One region of the Bacillus sp. PK6-16 genome, then DNA from elsewhere that is predicted to be linked to it. Evidence: riboswitches for the same ligand, from Rfam matches in the RefSeq annotation. Region 1 holds a riboswitch; each other region holds the start of a gene.
The links. A riboswitch is a leader RNA that binds a small molecule or an ion and turns the genes downstream of it on or off. The one in region 1 is predicted to bind lysine.

Region 1 (3,219 bases):
TCTTCATTAAATAAAAATTTTAACGGAACATATTTACCCATTTTTTCACCTCGGTGGTCAAATGAAAACAATTTTTATTTTTTAATCGACAATCCATAAACCAAAGTCTCACTCGGAGTCGTAATACTAAAACCTGTCGTCTTATAATCAAGTTTCACCGTATCACCAGTGTAGTCTTTCGTGAATGAATCCATTTGTACGATAAGCTCTGCATCTTCATATACAACATCATCTGCGTTATATGTATCCCAAATTAAATCGACATCAACGAAAATACTACAAGAGTTCGTCATTGTTCCTCTAATGCGAACGATCTTTTTATCTTCAAGTTCTAATCTATGTATAGCTGCTTTTGCTTCATCAGTAATGCGAATGTTCATTGTATCCCAACCTTTATTTATATTTCCTTTATTATTGCAAAAACAGGAGCAATAGGGAAGTAAAGAGGTTTGCAACAAAAAACGAGCAAACAAATTTGTTTGCTCGTTTCACTTTATTTTAGTTCACATTTATCAAGTGGAATCACTTTTGTTTTTTTCGTAAATTTATAACCTAACCATAGTACTAAGAAGAGTGGTAAACCGATGTAAGAAACGAGTACACCGTTCCAGTCGATTGACTCACCCATAAATGCCCCGTAGTTTTGTCCTAAAATTACGATGATACAAAGTGTAAATGCAAAGATTGGACCGAAGGGGAACCATTTTGCTCTATATGGTAAGTCATTTAAATCTTTTCCTTGTGCGATATACGCTTTACGGAAACGGTAATGACTAATTGCAATGCCGACCCAAGCGATAAAGCCAGACATTCCTGATGCATTTAATAACCAAATGTATACAACACCGTCACCGAATAAAGAAGCAATGAAAGCAATACTACCGACAATCGATGTTACGATTAATGCGTTAACAGGTACACCGCGGCTATCTAATTTACCAAGAAACTTTGGTGCCTTCCCTTGGCGAGCTAAATCCCAAAGCATACGAGTTGATGCATACATACCAGAGTTACCAGCAGATAGTACTGCCGTTAAAATAACAGCGTTCATAACAGAAGCAGCAAAGGCAACGCCCGCTTTTTCGAAAATAAGTGTAAATGGACTTACTGTTACATCACTTGCAGCAAGACTTTCAGTTGTATAAGGAATTAATAAACCGATAACGAGAATCGCAAGGATATAGAATAAAAGAATACGCCAAAAGATTGAACGAATTGCTTTTGGGATATTACGTTCTGGATCAGATGTTTCACCAGCAGCTACTCCTAATAGTTCAGTACCTTGGAATGAGAAACCAGCTGCCATAAACACACCGATAATTGCCATGATACCGCCGTTAAATGGTGCATCTGCAACAGTGAAGTTTTTGAAGCCAACCGTTTCGCCGCCCATAATTCCAAAAATCATCATGAAACCAACAATTAAAAAGATAATAATCGTAACTACTTTAATAAGTGCGAACCAATATTCAGATTCACCAAACCCTTTAACAGATAAGTAGTTTAAAAGGAAAATAATAGCTAAACATAATCCGCTCCAAATAAGAGAAGGGGTATCTGGGAACCAAAATTTCATAATTAATGTTACAGCAGCTAGTTCAGCAGCAATCGTAATTGCCCAGTTATACCAATAGTTCCATCCAAGTGCAAAGCCAAGTGATGGATCAACAAATTTTGTTGCGTACGTACTAAAAGATCCAGTAACAGGCATGTAAGCTGCGAGTTCAGCTAAGCTTGTCATTAAAAAGTAAACCATAATTCCAATTGCGGCGTATGCAATTAATGCACCACCAGGTCCAGCTGAATGGATGACACCACCGCTGGCAAGAAATAGTCCGGTACCAATTGTACCGCCGAGAGAAATCATCGTAAGGTGACGAGATTTTAATCCGCGTTTTAATTCACCTTGTCCTTGTGTAGTTTGCGTTTTAGAGGTAGATTGATTTGTTGCGCTATTCATGTTCAACACTCCTTTTCTTGTAGGTTAGGAAGGAGCGGGGGAGAAAAATACAAAAAACCGCCAAAGGAATTTGGCGGAACGTTTCACAAATAACCACCCCATCATACCCTTCCGTTAAGATAGCACCCCACGTTTACACGGTAATTTTGTAAACGTGACAGTTCTGTTCCTTTCGGAGACAGCCCCAGCTCATATTTCCAGAGAAGAAATATAAACTTCGGCAACTTTTCCTTTCAAACGGAGTCGGTGACATTCTCTGTGTCTCGTCCGTCGTACTCTTAAAAGTCGCAACCTCTACCTCATCGGATTGATGAGGATTTGATATATTGCTAAGATTTTTAATATATGGCAATTGTAATGACTTTCTGAATATATTGCAAGATATTTTGTTAGGAAAAGTCAAAAAATATCGGTTATTGTATAGGAAACGCTTGCAAAACTCCACCCGAACCTACTATTATGTAGCAATAAGCAAAGAAAAAATTGTTATACAAATGTTTCGCAAAAAATATTGAAAAACCCTCTAAATTAAAAGAAAATTCAGAAAATATAATTCGACATTCATAATAAAGTCATATTATTTGTTATAATTAGAGTAACGTTTAAGCAAAAAGGGGAAATCAAAATGAAATTAGAAACAGAAAGGCTCTATATAGTGCCGTGTACAGAAGAGAGGATTCAAGTCGCTAACGAGCAAGGATACAATAGCGGCCCGCATATTGTAGGGCATGTAAAGAATGTAAAACAAGATGCAACTTTATTACCATGGGGGGCGTGGTATGTTCTTCGAAAAGAAGATGATAGCGTTTTAGGTGATATTGGGTTTAAAGGGAAACCAAACGAGGATCAAACAGTAGAAATTGGCTATGGATTCATTGAGAAATATTGGAATCAGGGCTATGCAACAGAAGCTGTAAAAGAACTAATCGATTGGGCTTTCAAAACAGGTGAGGTAGAAACAATAATTGCAGAGACACTTCTAGATAATTATAGTTCGATGCGTGTTTTAGAAAAGTTACATATGAAGAGAGTAAATGCTACAGAAATGATGATTAATTGGAAAATAGAAAAATAAAAAATACCGCTCTAAATTGAGCGGTATTTTTTATAGTTATGGTAGCATTTGCTTCTGATCATTCGGATACTCAGCCGTTGACGTATTAGGACGATTGGAATGATTACGAACAGCAATGAAAATAGAAATAATAACGACAAGACCAACTGCAACGTAAGAAAGTGAAATAATAGTTGGATCCACT
Region 2 (3,219 bases), 1.2 Mb from region 1:
AAGAGATTGCGTTATCAAGAGATTCTACAACGATGCTGACATTGTCCATTCGTAGTAATTTGTTTTTTGCCATAGTCTTATCTCCTTATGTATAAAAGTTCATTATTTAATCATCCTCATAATTATACTACTAAGTAGTTACAAATTCCTTTCAGTCAAAAGCACCTTGTCACAGTATAGGAAAATGTGACAAGGTGCTTTTAATATGTCATATAGCATCTTGTTAACGAATAGCTTTTTATTTAATAGGAAGGAAGTAGATTAATATGATTTTTTTATAAGCGTTACTAAACATATCAAATTAGCTCATTTGCACGAAAGGCTCAATTTTCGCCATAAATGATTGATGCAGCGCCTCAACGCCTGTTACTAAATGAAGGCGGTCAATAACGACAGACACTTTAATTTCTGATGTACTTACCATTTTAATATGAATATCTTCTTCTTTTAAAGTAGTGAACATATTTGCAGCGACACCTGGGTTAGATACCATGCCAGATCCTACGATTGATACTTTTGCTAAGTGGTTTTCATGTTCTACAGATTCATAGTGAAGAGTTTCTTGATTTTGTTCCAAAACTTTTAAAGTTTCTCTTAAATCATTCGAGTGAATGGAGAAGGAGAGATGTACAGTTCCTTCATTTGTAATACTTTGAATGATGATATCTACATTAATGTGTGCTGATGCTAATGTAGAGAAAACTGTTGAAAGCGAGCCTTGTTCTAGTCCTTTAATTGTGACACGTGTAATATTATCCTCAAATGCAATACCTTTAACGATTGATTGTTGTTCCATGTTACATTCTCCTTTTACAATTGTTCCGTTTTCTTGTTCCATACTTGAGCGAACTTCTAAAACTACGTTATGATTTTTAGCAAACTCAACGGCGCGTGGGTGTAATACGCCAGCACCGAGATTAGCAAGCTCTAACATTTCGTCATAAGAAATTTCGTCTAATTTGTAAGCATCTTTTACAACTCGTGGGTCCGTCGTATATACGCCTGTAACATCCGTATAAATATCACATTTTTTTGCTTTAAGTGCAGCGGCTAGTGCGACAGCGGTCGTATCAGAGCCACCACGGCCAAGCGTTGTAATTTCATTTTCTACACTTATACCTTGGAAACCAGCTACGATAACAATCGTACCTTCAGCAAGATAAGATTGAATACGATCTGTATGAATGTCAGTAATCCGTGCGCTACTATGTACAGATTCTGTCGTAATACCTGCTTGCCACCCTGTTAATGAAATTGCATGATAGCCTTTTGCTTGCAGTGCCATTGTTAATAATGAAATAGTTACTTGTTCTCCTGTAGATAGAAGCATATCCATTTCACGTTTACTTGGATTTTCTGTGATAGCGTTAGCGAGTGCGACAAGTTCATCTGTGCTTTTTCCCATTGCTGAAACGACAGAGACAATGCTATGACCTCGTTCATATTCTTCAATAATTAAATTTGCTACATGTTGAATGCGTTCGACGCTTCCGACAGAAGTGCCACCGAATTTTTGAACAATTGTTTCCATTACAGATTCCTTCTTTCGTCTATTTTTAAGAATAGATTAGGAAATATATAAATCCCAATACTCCTGTAGTTACCAGAAAGACAAACAAAAAACACCATCTCAAATAAGTGAGGATGGTGCTGTTACAGGAAAAGGGAAACAGAAAACGGAGCTAATAAAAAAACCGCCAAAAAAGGAATATCATAAAAAATGATATCTCTTTTTTGTAGATAGCTCTTCATACGTACACGTTTGTACATATGACAGTTCTGTTTCTATTCGAAAACAGCCCCAATTGATAAATGCAGAGAAATTTATCAATTTCGGCAATACTTCCTTTTATCTAACTTCATAGACATCTCTGTGTCTCCATTAGAATACTCATAAGTATCGCAACCTCTATCTCACGTTTTAGGCGAGAGTGTTTGATTTATGAAGTTGTTGGTAACATTTGTTTTATAATAATTTAAATTTTTCGGGGAATCAAGTGTTTTATATATATTTTAAAAATTCTTTCTTTTTTTGGGGAAGTTTGTGAAAAATGTAGCAAAATAAATTCATTGCATGTACATTAAACTTATAGTGCATAGGAGGTGGGGAGAATGAAAAGGAAACAGCCTATTTATGTTGCGACAAAAATGAACACGACGATGGAAAAATTATGGGAATATACGCAAGAACCACATATACATACAGAGTGGGATGCTCGCTTTACTGAAATTTCGTATTTAGAGAAAAAAGAAGGAGAACCACAGAAGTTTTTGTATAAAACAAAGATTGGATTTGGGCTTGAAATAGCTGGAGAAGGGGAATCAATAGGTGAAATAAGAAAAGAAACTGGTGAAAGAATTTCTTCTTTAAAATTTTGGACGGATAATACATTATCTCTTATTCAAATAGGACGTGGTTATTGGAAGTATACGCCAAATAAAGAATACATCCATTTTGAGACACAATATGATTATGATACAAGATTTGGTCGTGTAGGGAATGTAATAGATTGCTATATATTTCGGCCGTTATTAGGTTGGGCGACTGCTTGGAGTTTTGATGCTTTAAAATTATGGTTAGAAAAGGGGCTTCATCCTAGGTTACTAATTAGAAGAACAATGACGTATTGGCTCGTATGTTTTTTATTTGCTTTTGTATGGATATATCAAGGGATAGTGCCAAAACTACTGTTTACTCATTTAGAAGAAGTAAAGATGCTTTCTGTATTAATCGGTTCAAATGAAAGTAGTATATGTATACTTAAAATAATTGGGATGTTAGAAATAATTTTCGGTGTCGTATGGCTGTGGCCAATAATAAAACGAAAATTATTTATACTGCATATTATTGTATTACTAGTTTTAACGTTAGCAGCAGGATTTACGAATATTGCAAGCTTTACAGGGGCGTTTAATCCGATTACATTAAATGTTCTTCTAATGGGGTTATCAATTGTCGGTTATATAAATAGTTTCGATTTACCAAGCGCGAAAAATTGCAAGAGGGCGAGAAAGGGATAAGTGTATGGCTAATATGTATGAACGATTATTAGGGGATACCTATAAAAATCTTCATCCTGAATTGCAGAAGCGTTATGCGATTACAGAAGAGAATAGTTTTACAGGGGAAGGAAAGATGGATGAAATTTACGGTGGCTCTTTTTTCGTGAAATTTATATTGAACATTACATCGAAGTTTCGAATGTTTTTCTCGGAACG
Region 3 (3,219 bases), 2.1 Mb from region 1:
CTAAATCTTAATTATGCATACACGCATTTTTCATGGGTAAATGTACACATTCTACAGAAATTTGATACCCTAGCCATCGCTCAGCAATATGTTCAAATGATAAAACAGATCCCGTCGTAAAAAAACGATGCTTCGGATTCAGATTGTCAGACAAAATTCCTTTGTGCTGTAAAATGGTACTTAGCTCTATCGCTGTTTCTTCTGCCGAACTAATAATCTTTATGTCTTCTCCTAGTTCCTTTTTTATATAAGACTCTAAAAGTGGATAATGCGTACACCCAAGAATTAACGTATCTATATCTTCTTTCGTTAATGGAAGTAAAGCTTGTTTCACTTGCTGCGTGACATATGCTGTATCTTCTAATTGATTTTCTACAACTGTGGCTAAAGTCGGGCAAGCATAGCTATGCACTTCCAAATATGTATCCAGCTCGTGTAATGCTTTTTCATACATATTAGATTTTATTGTACCTACAGTTCCAATTACCCCGATTCCTCCTTTCTTTGTCACTTTAATTGCCGCTCTTGCTCCTGGATGTATAACGCCAATAACTGGAATGGAAAGTGCTTCTTGCAGCGCAGTCAATGCAGCAGCTGCAGCAGTATTACATGCTACGACTAGCGCTTTTAATGGAAACTGTTTGAGGAACTCAACCATTTCAAATACGAAAGATTGCACCTCCTCTACACTTCTTGGCCCATACGGGCAACGCTTATTATCACCAATATAATAAATGCTTTCTTTAGGCAATTGTCTTATAATTTCGCTCGCAACTGTTAATCCTCCAACTCCCGAATCTAGCACACCTATTACTGAATGTTTATGACATACAGACATTTACTTCATCCCCTTTTCAATCATCTAGCGCTAATAACATGTATTATATTACGAAAATTCAAATATCACATAACAATCCCTCTTACTTTTAATCACAAACTCTTCTCTATAATCTGATTATTACTATATCCATTGACGTATAAAAATACATTTGTTACTCTTAAAGACGTTAATTTAATATTTAAATCCTCATTCGTATCTCGGTGAGGTAGAGGTTGCAATCATTAAGAGTATCATTTCAGGAGATGTAGTGGCATTGATGAAGGAATGAGAAAGGAATGGTTGCCGAAGTAAGTCGTGTCCACCATGCACGCTTGCTGGGTCTGCATTTAATAAGTGCAGAACTGTCACAAACGTTTCGTTTGTGGAGAGCTATCGAGAGGTATGTCGTGGGTTTCTTATAAGATAGAAAGCATGTAGCGGCAAATTACGTGCTTTTTTTGTTTTGTTTGGGACTTCTCTTCCTGACTCAGGAAGACATACATATCTCCTCGCTTGACTTGGTTATACTAACTTTGGAGGTATTTTCTATGCAACAAAAAAAATGGGGCTTTTGGGTACTAACAGCTTTCGTTGTCGGTAACATGGTTGGCGCTGGTATTTTCATGGTGCCAAGTACGTTGGCACAAACAGCAAGCCCACTCGGTGTCACTTTAGCTTGGTTAACTACAGGGTTTGGTGTTTTAATGCTAGCTCTTGTTTTCGGTAATTTAGCAATTCGTCGTCCTGATTTAACGACAGGGCCACAAAGTCATGCATATGCTTTATTCTCAACACCAAAAAAGAAAAAAATGGCTGGCTTCAGTATGGTATGGGGATATTGGGTTGCAAACTGGGCAAGTAACGTTGCCATCATTACATCATTTGCGGGATATTTATCACTCTTCTTCCCAATTATGAAAGATACGCGACTACTATTTTCAATCGGTTCGTTTAACGTAGAAGTCGGAAAACTAATTACATTTACGATTTGTTCCATCTTACTTTGGGGAACTCATATTATATTAACAAACGGTGTAAGCGGAGCTGGAAAACTAAACTTCTTAGCAACAACAACGAAAGTAACTGGATTCCTTTTATTCATCGTCGTTACGTTATTTGCATTCGAAGCTTCTAAATTTGGACAATGGTACACACCGATGATTGATAAATCAGGGGCATCACACGGTCTTCTTTCACAAGTGAATTTAGCTGCTCTTACAACACTTTGGGCGTTTATCGGAATTGAATCAGCCGTTCTTTTATCAAACCGTGCTGTTTCTCCAAAAACGGTAAAACGCGCAACAGTTGCGGGATTACTTATTACAGTTGCCATCTACTTAGGAATCACAATTTTAACAATGGGTGTACTTCACGTTGATAAATTACAAGCTTCTGAACGTCCATTAGCAGATGCACTAAACGCTGCAATGGGTCACGGCGGCGGGAAACTGATGGCATTACTTGCTCTTACTTCCCTGTTCGGTTCTATCTTAGGCTGGATTTTATTAAGCTCAGAAGTACCTTATCAAGCAGCAAAAGAAGGTTTCTTCCCTTCCTTCTTCACAAAAACAAATAAAAAAGGAAGTCCAATTTACTCATTACGATTAACAAACATTATGTCGCAAGTATTCCTATTCTCAACATTATCAGGAACCATTGCGGAAGCTTATACATTCGTTATTACCGTATCAACACTGGCCTACCTCATTCCATATCTCGTTTCACCAATCTTCCAGTTAAAACTAGTCGCAACTGGTGAAACATATAAAAATGAAATGCGGGCAAGAATTACAGATGGCATAGTCGCAGTTATCGCACTTTGCTACGCACTATGGGTTATTAAAACGGGCGCATCCGATATAAAAACGTTCCTTCTCGGAATTGGTTTATTCGTAATCGGATTTGCTTTCTATCCATTAATGAATCGTGATCAGAAAAAAAATAACGAAAAGAAAAACGGGCAAGTTGCATAACGCAATTTGCTCGTTTTTTCTTTTGTAAAACATATATAATAGAACAAAGAGGTGAAAAACATGTCAATCGAATCGCTATGGAGCAGTCGCTTCCAACAACATATTCAAAATATCATTACATACTTTGCACGTATGATTAACGGTTTACTATATAGCTTTATCTTTATTTCATGCGTTGGTGCATATTATTATGCTCAGTTTCTAAAAGCATCTCCTTCTAAAGGAATATCTTTAATAATTATAACGATTGTACTTACATTCATTATAACGAGATGCCCTATCCGTACATTTATTCAAAAACCTGATGCTGTCTATTTACTAGCACTAGAAGAGAAATTAACATCTTATTTCAAAAAATCTCTTCTATACAATTACATCATTCAGCTTTTCCCATTGTTATTTACGTTCCTTATTCTCGTTCCACTT
Region 4 (3,219 bases), 1.5 Mb from region 1:
GCTCCAAATAAGTTTTTATCAACTTGTTTGTCTTTTGAGTCTGTATAGTTTTTAATTTCAGAAAACCCATCCCCACTTGCAAATACACGCTCAGCTGAAGACTTGGATTGAAGCGTAATGTCAAATAGATGGTATGTGTATAAACCTAAATTCTTCACGACAGTTTGACGGTCAAATGAGCGCGAGAACATTTGTGGTTTATAAATAACTGATACAACAATTTGTAGTGCTAATAAAGCTGTTACACCGCTAAAGAAAGTTCGCTTCTCTGAGCGGGAAAGTGGTGTTTTGTCGCCAAATGATGGGAATTTACGTGAAATAAACATTAAAATAATTGCATCTGCAAATAAAAGTAATGTTTTGTACGTAAAGAGTTCTTTTATACTTGTCCCTAAATCAGCCATATTGTTTGTTTGGAATAAAACCGGGAAAGTAACGAAATCGTTATAGAACCCATAAAACATTGCGTTTCCAAATAAAATAAATGACAGTATAAAACTGATTCCAATTATAATTCGGTTTCGGTGCTTAGATGCAAGTAAAGCTAAGCCGAAAAATAAAAGTAACGCAGCTAGTGGATTGATAAAAAGCATGAATTCTTCAAAGAAATTATCAATTTTAATATCAAATGCTAGCTTGTACACAATATATGTTTTAATCCATAGTAAAACGACTGCAACGAGTGCAAATCGCAGTTTTGGAAACAGATGTTGTAGCATAATATACTCCTCTCCTAAAAAAGCATGACAGTTCTTGTGAGTCAGTTTGCTTAACGACTCATTTTATATATACGAACAGTCCTTTGTTATTATGATTATTATACTATGAGTATCATTATACGAAAATAAAAGAAGGTTGTGGGCTTTTTTATAATAATCGAGTAGAAAAAGAGTGGTGGGAGACAATAAAACAGAATTTCTATGTATGATAATTATCGTACGCAGAAAGAATCGCGTGATAATACGGAGGTTATAATGCGAAAATTATTATATTTTATAGCATGCAGTAGTGTTATACTTTTTACTTCACCGAGTGTGTCGGTAGCCCAATATGATGCACCTCTTATGGAAGATGCACTTTATTCTGTTTTATTTCCAAAAATAAATAAAGCAATTGAAAAACAATATGGAAGTTTGAAACCTTATCAATGTCCTAAAATTATTAGTTTAAAAAAAGTGTATAGCGGTACATATTTATTTCAAGCAAGTATTGAAGTGACAAAGTATGAACGTGTTGCTGGGAAAATTGCTCCACCATTTGAGAAGGTAACGATTACATTTAATAACGAAGAAGGCGAATGGGAAGTGACAAAGATTTCAGTAAAGCGCTTACCAAATGATACGAAACTAAACTGTAAAAAAACAATATAAAAAATTGTTTGACAAATAAAATGGTCCTTTGGTATTGTTAATAGCAACAATTAGATGTTTGAAAATTAAATAGACTTACCTCATCTACTCTCAAAGGTAGAGGCCGCGATAGGAAAGAGTAAGCTATGGGAGATTTAATGGAATCTGTGATCATAGGTTGAAAGGGACTATTGCCGAAATATAAGAATAACCATCTTATTCATATATTGGGACTGCATTGAATAAATGTAGTACTGTCATAAGATTTATTTTATGGAGAGCTATTTGGAGATGTTGATGCGGTTTCTTATTTTGAGGAGATAACAACTCGTTTATTTTTTCAATATATATTTTTCCTAATAAGAAACGCGTGTGAACATTGTTCCGCGCGTTTTTTGTCTATCTAAAAGCGTGCTGCAATGAATAGAAGATTGGGGTTATGAGTTTTAGAGGAAATAAGGGAGGAATTTAAATGTATTTACACGGCACAAGCCGAATTAATGGGCAAGGACACTTAGAAATTGGAGGGTGCGATACGACGCAGCTAGCAAAGCAATACGGAACACCACTTTATGTATACGATGAAGAGTCTATTCGAGGAAAATGCCGAGCATTTCATCGTGCTTTTAAAGAAAGTGGTTTCTCTTATCAAGTAGCATATGCAAGCAAGGCGTTCTTGTGCATGGAGATGTGCCGAGTAGCTCGTGAAGAGAGTATGTCATTAGACGTTGTTTCTGGGGGAGAATTATATACTGCGCTCCAAGCAGGATTTCCGGCATCACGTATTCATTTTCATGGAAATAATAAAACAGAAGAAGAAATAGTGATGGCTCTTCAGGCGAATATCGGTTGTTTTGTTGTAGATAATTTCTTTGAATTAGAAGTTTTACACGATTTAGCGATGCAACATGGGAAATTTGTGAACATATTAATTCGTGTAACGCCTGGAGTAGAGGCGCACACACATGAATATATTACAACAGGTCAAGATGATTCGAAATTTGGATTTGGTGTTTCAAACGGTCAAGCGATGCAGGCAATTGGATTTGCTTTACAAAAATCAAATTATAATGTGCTAGGGATCCATTCACATATTGGGTCGCAAATATTTGAAACAGCTGGTTTTGTTCGAGCAATTGAAGTTCTTCGCCAATTTTTAGAAGAAGTGAGAGAGCAAACAAACTATGTAGTAAAAGTGTTAAATGTAGGCGGGGGATTTGGAATACGTTACACGGAGTCAGATACACCATTAACTCTTGAGGCATATGTGCGAGCTGTAACAAGTGCAGTGAGAGAACAATTTACTGTATGTGAATATCCATTGCCAGAAATATGGATTGAGCCAGGCCGTAGCATTGTAGGTGATGCTGGGACAACAATTTATACAGTTGGATCTGTGAAAGATATTCCTGGTATTCGGAAATATGTATCAGTCGATGGTGGAATGACAGATAATTTAAGACCTGCTTTATATAGTGCGCGTTATGAAGCGATGTTAGCGAATCGAGGGAATGATGAGAATGAGGAACTCGTTTCGATTGCTGGGAAATGCTGTGAGAGTGGAGACATGTTGATTTGGGATATTCATTTACCGAAAGTCGCTGCTTCTGATTTACTAGCAGTTTCCTGTACAGGAGCATACGGGTACTCGATGGCGAATAATTACAATCGGATTCGAAGACCAGCCGTTGTCTTTGCAAAAGGCGGAACATCGCAAGTAGTTGTGGAACGCGAAACATATGAAAATATTATTGGGAACGATCGCATACGTATTAAAGAGCTTGTCTAAATAGGAAAAGGAGTTGTTCGAATGGGCAATTCCTTTTTTATAAAATAAAATAATTAAAATATATCGGAAAACTAGGATTGA

Region 2: linked by a shared signal. The riboswitch ahead of M1D66_RS18100 (aspartate kinase) and the one ahead of M1D66_RS12160 (amino acid permease) in region 1 are both predicted to bind lysine.
Region 3: linked by a shared signal. The riboswitch ahead of M1D66_RS22780 (amino acid permease) and the one ahead of M1D66_RS12160 (amino acid permease) in region 1 are both predicted to bind lysine.
Region 4: linked by a shared signal. The riboswitch ahead of lysA (diaminopimelate decarboxylase) and the one ahead of M1D66_RS12160 (amino acid permease) in region 1 are both predicted to bind lysine.

Annotation. Positions count from the first base shown of each region.
Region 1 covers NZ_CP096511.1:2,376,935-2,380,153, forward strand. Annotated here, with positions in the region: gene M1D66_RS12150 (DNA alkylation repair protein) at 1-41, opposite strand, end outside; gene M1D66_RS12155 (iron-sulfur cluster biosynthesis family protein) at 75-380, opposite strand; gene M1D66_RS12160 (amino acid permease) at 494-1,960, opposite strand; lysine riboswitch at 2,073-2,265, opposite strand; gene M1D66_RS12165 (GNAT family N-acetyltransferase) at 2,586-3,035, shown strand; gene M1D66_RS12170 (sulfite exporter TauE/SafE family protein) at 3,072-3,219, opposite strand, start outside.
Region 2 covers NZ_CP096511.1:3,554,202-3,557,420, reverse strand. Annotated here, with positions in the region: gene M1D66_RS18105 (VOC family protein) at 1-73, opposite strand, end outside; gene M1D66_RS18100 (aspartate kinase) at 302-1,531, opposite strand; lysine riboswitch at 1,734-1,920, opposite strand; gene M1D66_RS18095 (DoxX-like family protein) at 2,113-3,021, shown strand; gene M1D66_RS18090 (DUF4166 domain-containing protein) at 3,026-3,219, shown strand, end outside.
Region 3 covers NZ_CP096511.1:4,438,319-4,441,537, forward strand. Annotated here, with positions in the region: gene racE (glutamate racemase) at 8-838, opposite strand; lysine riboswitch at 1,040-1,221, shown strand; gene M1D66_RS22780 (amino acid permease) at 1,369-2,793, shown strand; gene M1D66_RS22785 (ABC transporter permease) at 2,854-3,219, shown strand, end outside.
Region 4 covers NZ_CP096511.1:3,873,111-3,876,329, reverse strand. Annotated here, with positions in the region: gene M1D66_RS19800 (LTA synthase family protein) at 1-719, opposite strand, end outside; gene M1D66_RS19795 (DUF3888 domain-containing protein) at 975-1,370, shown strand; lysine riboswitch at 1,460-1,641, shown strand; gene lysA (diaminopimelate decarboxylase) at 1,822-3,138, shown strand.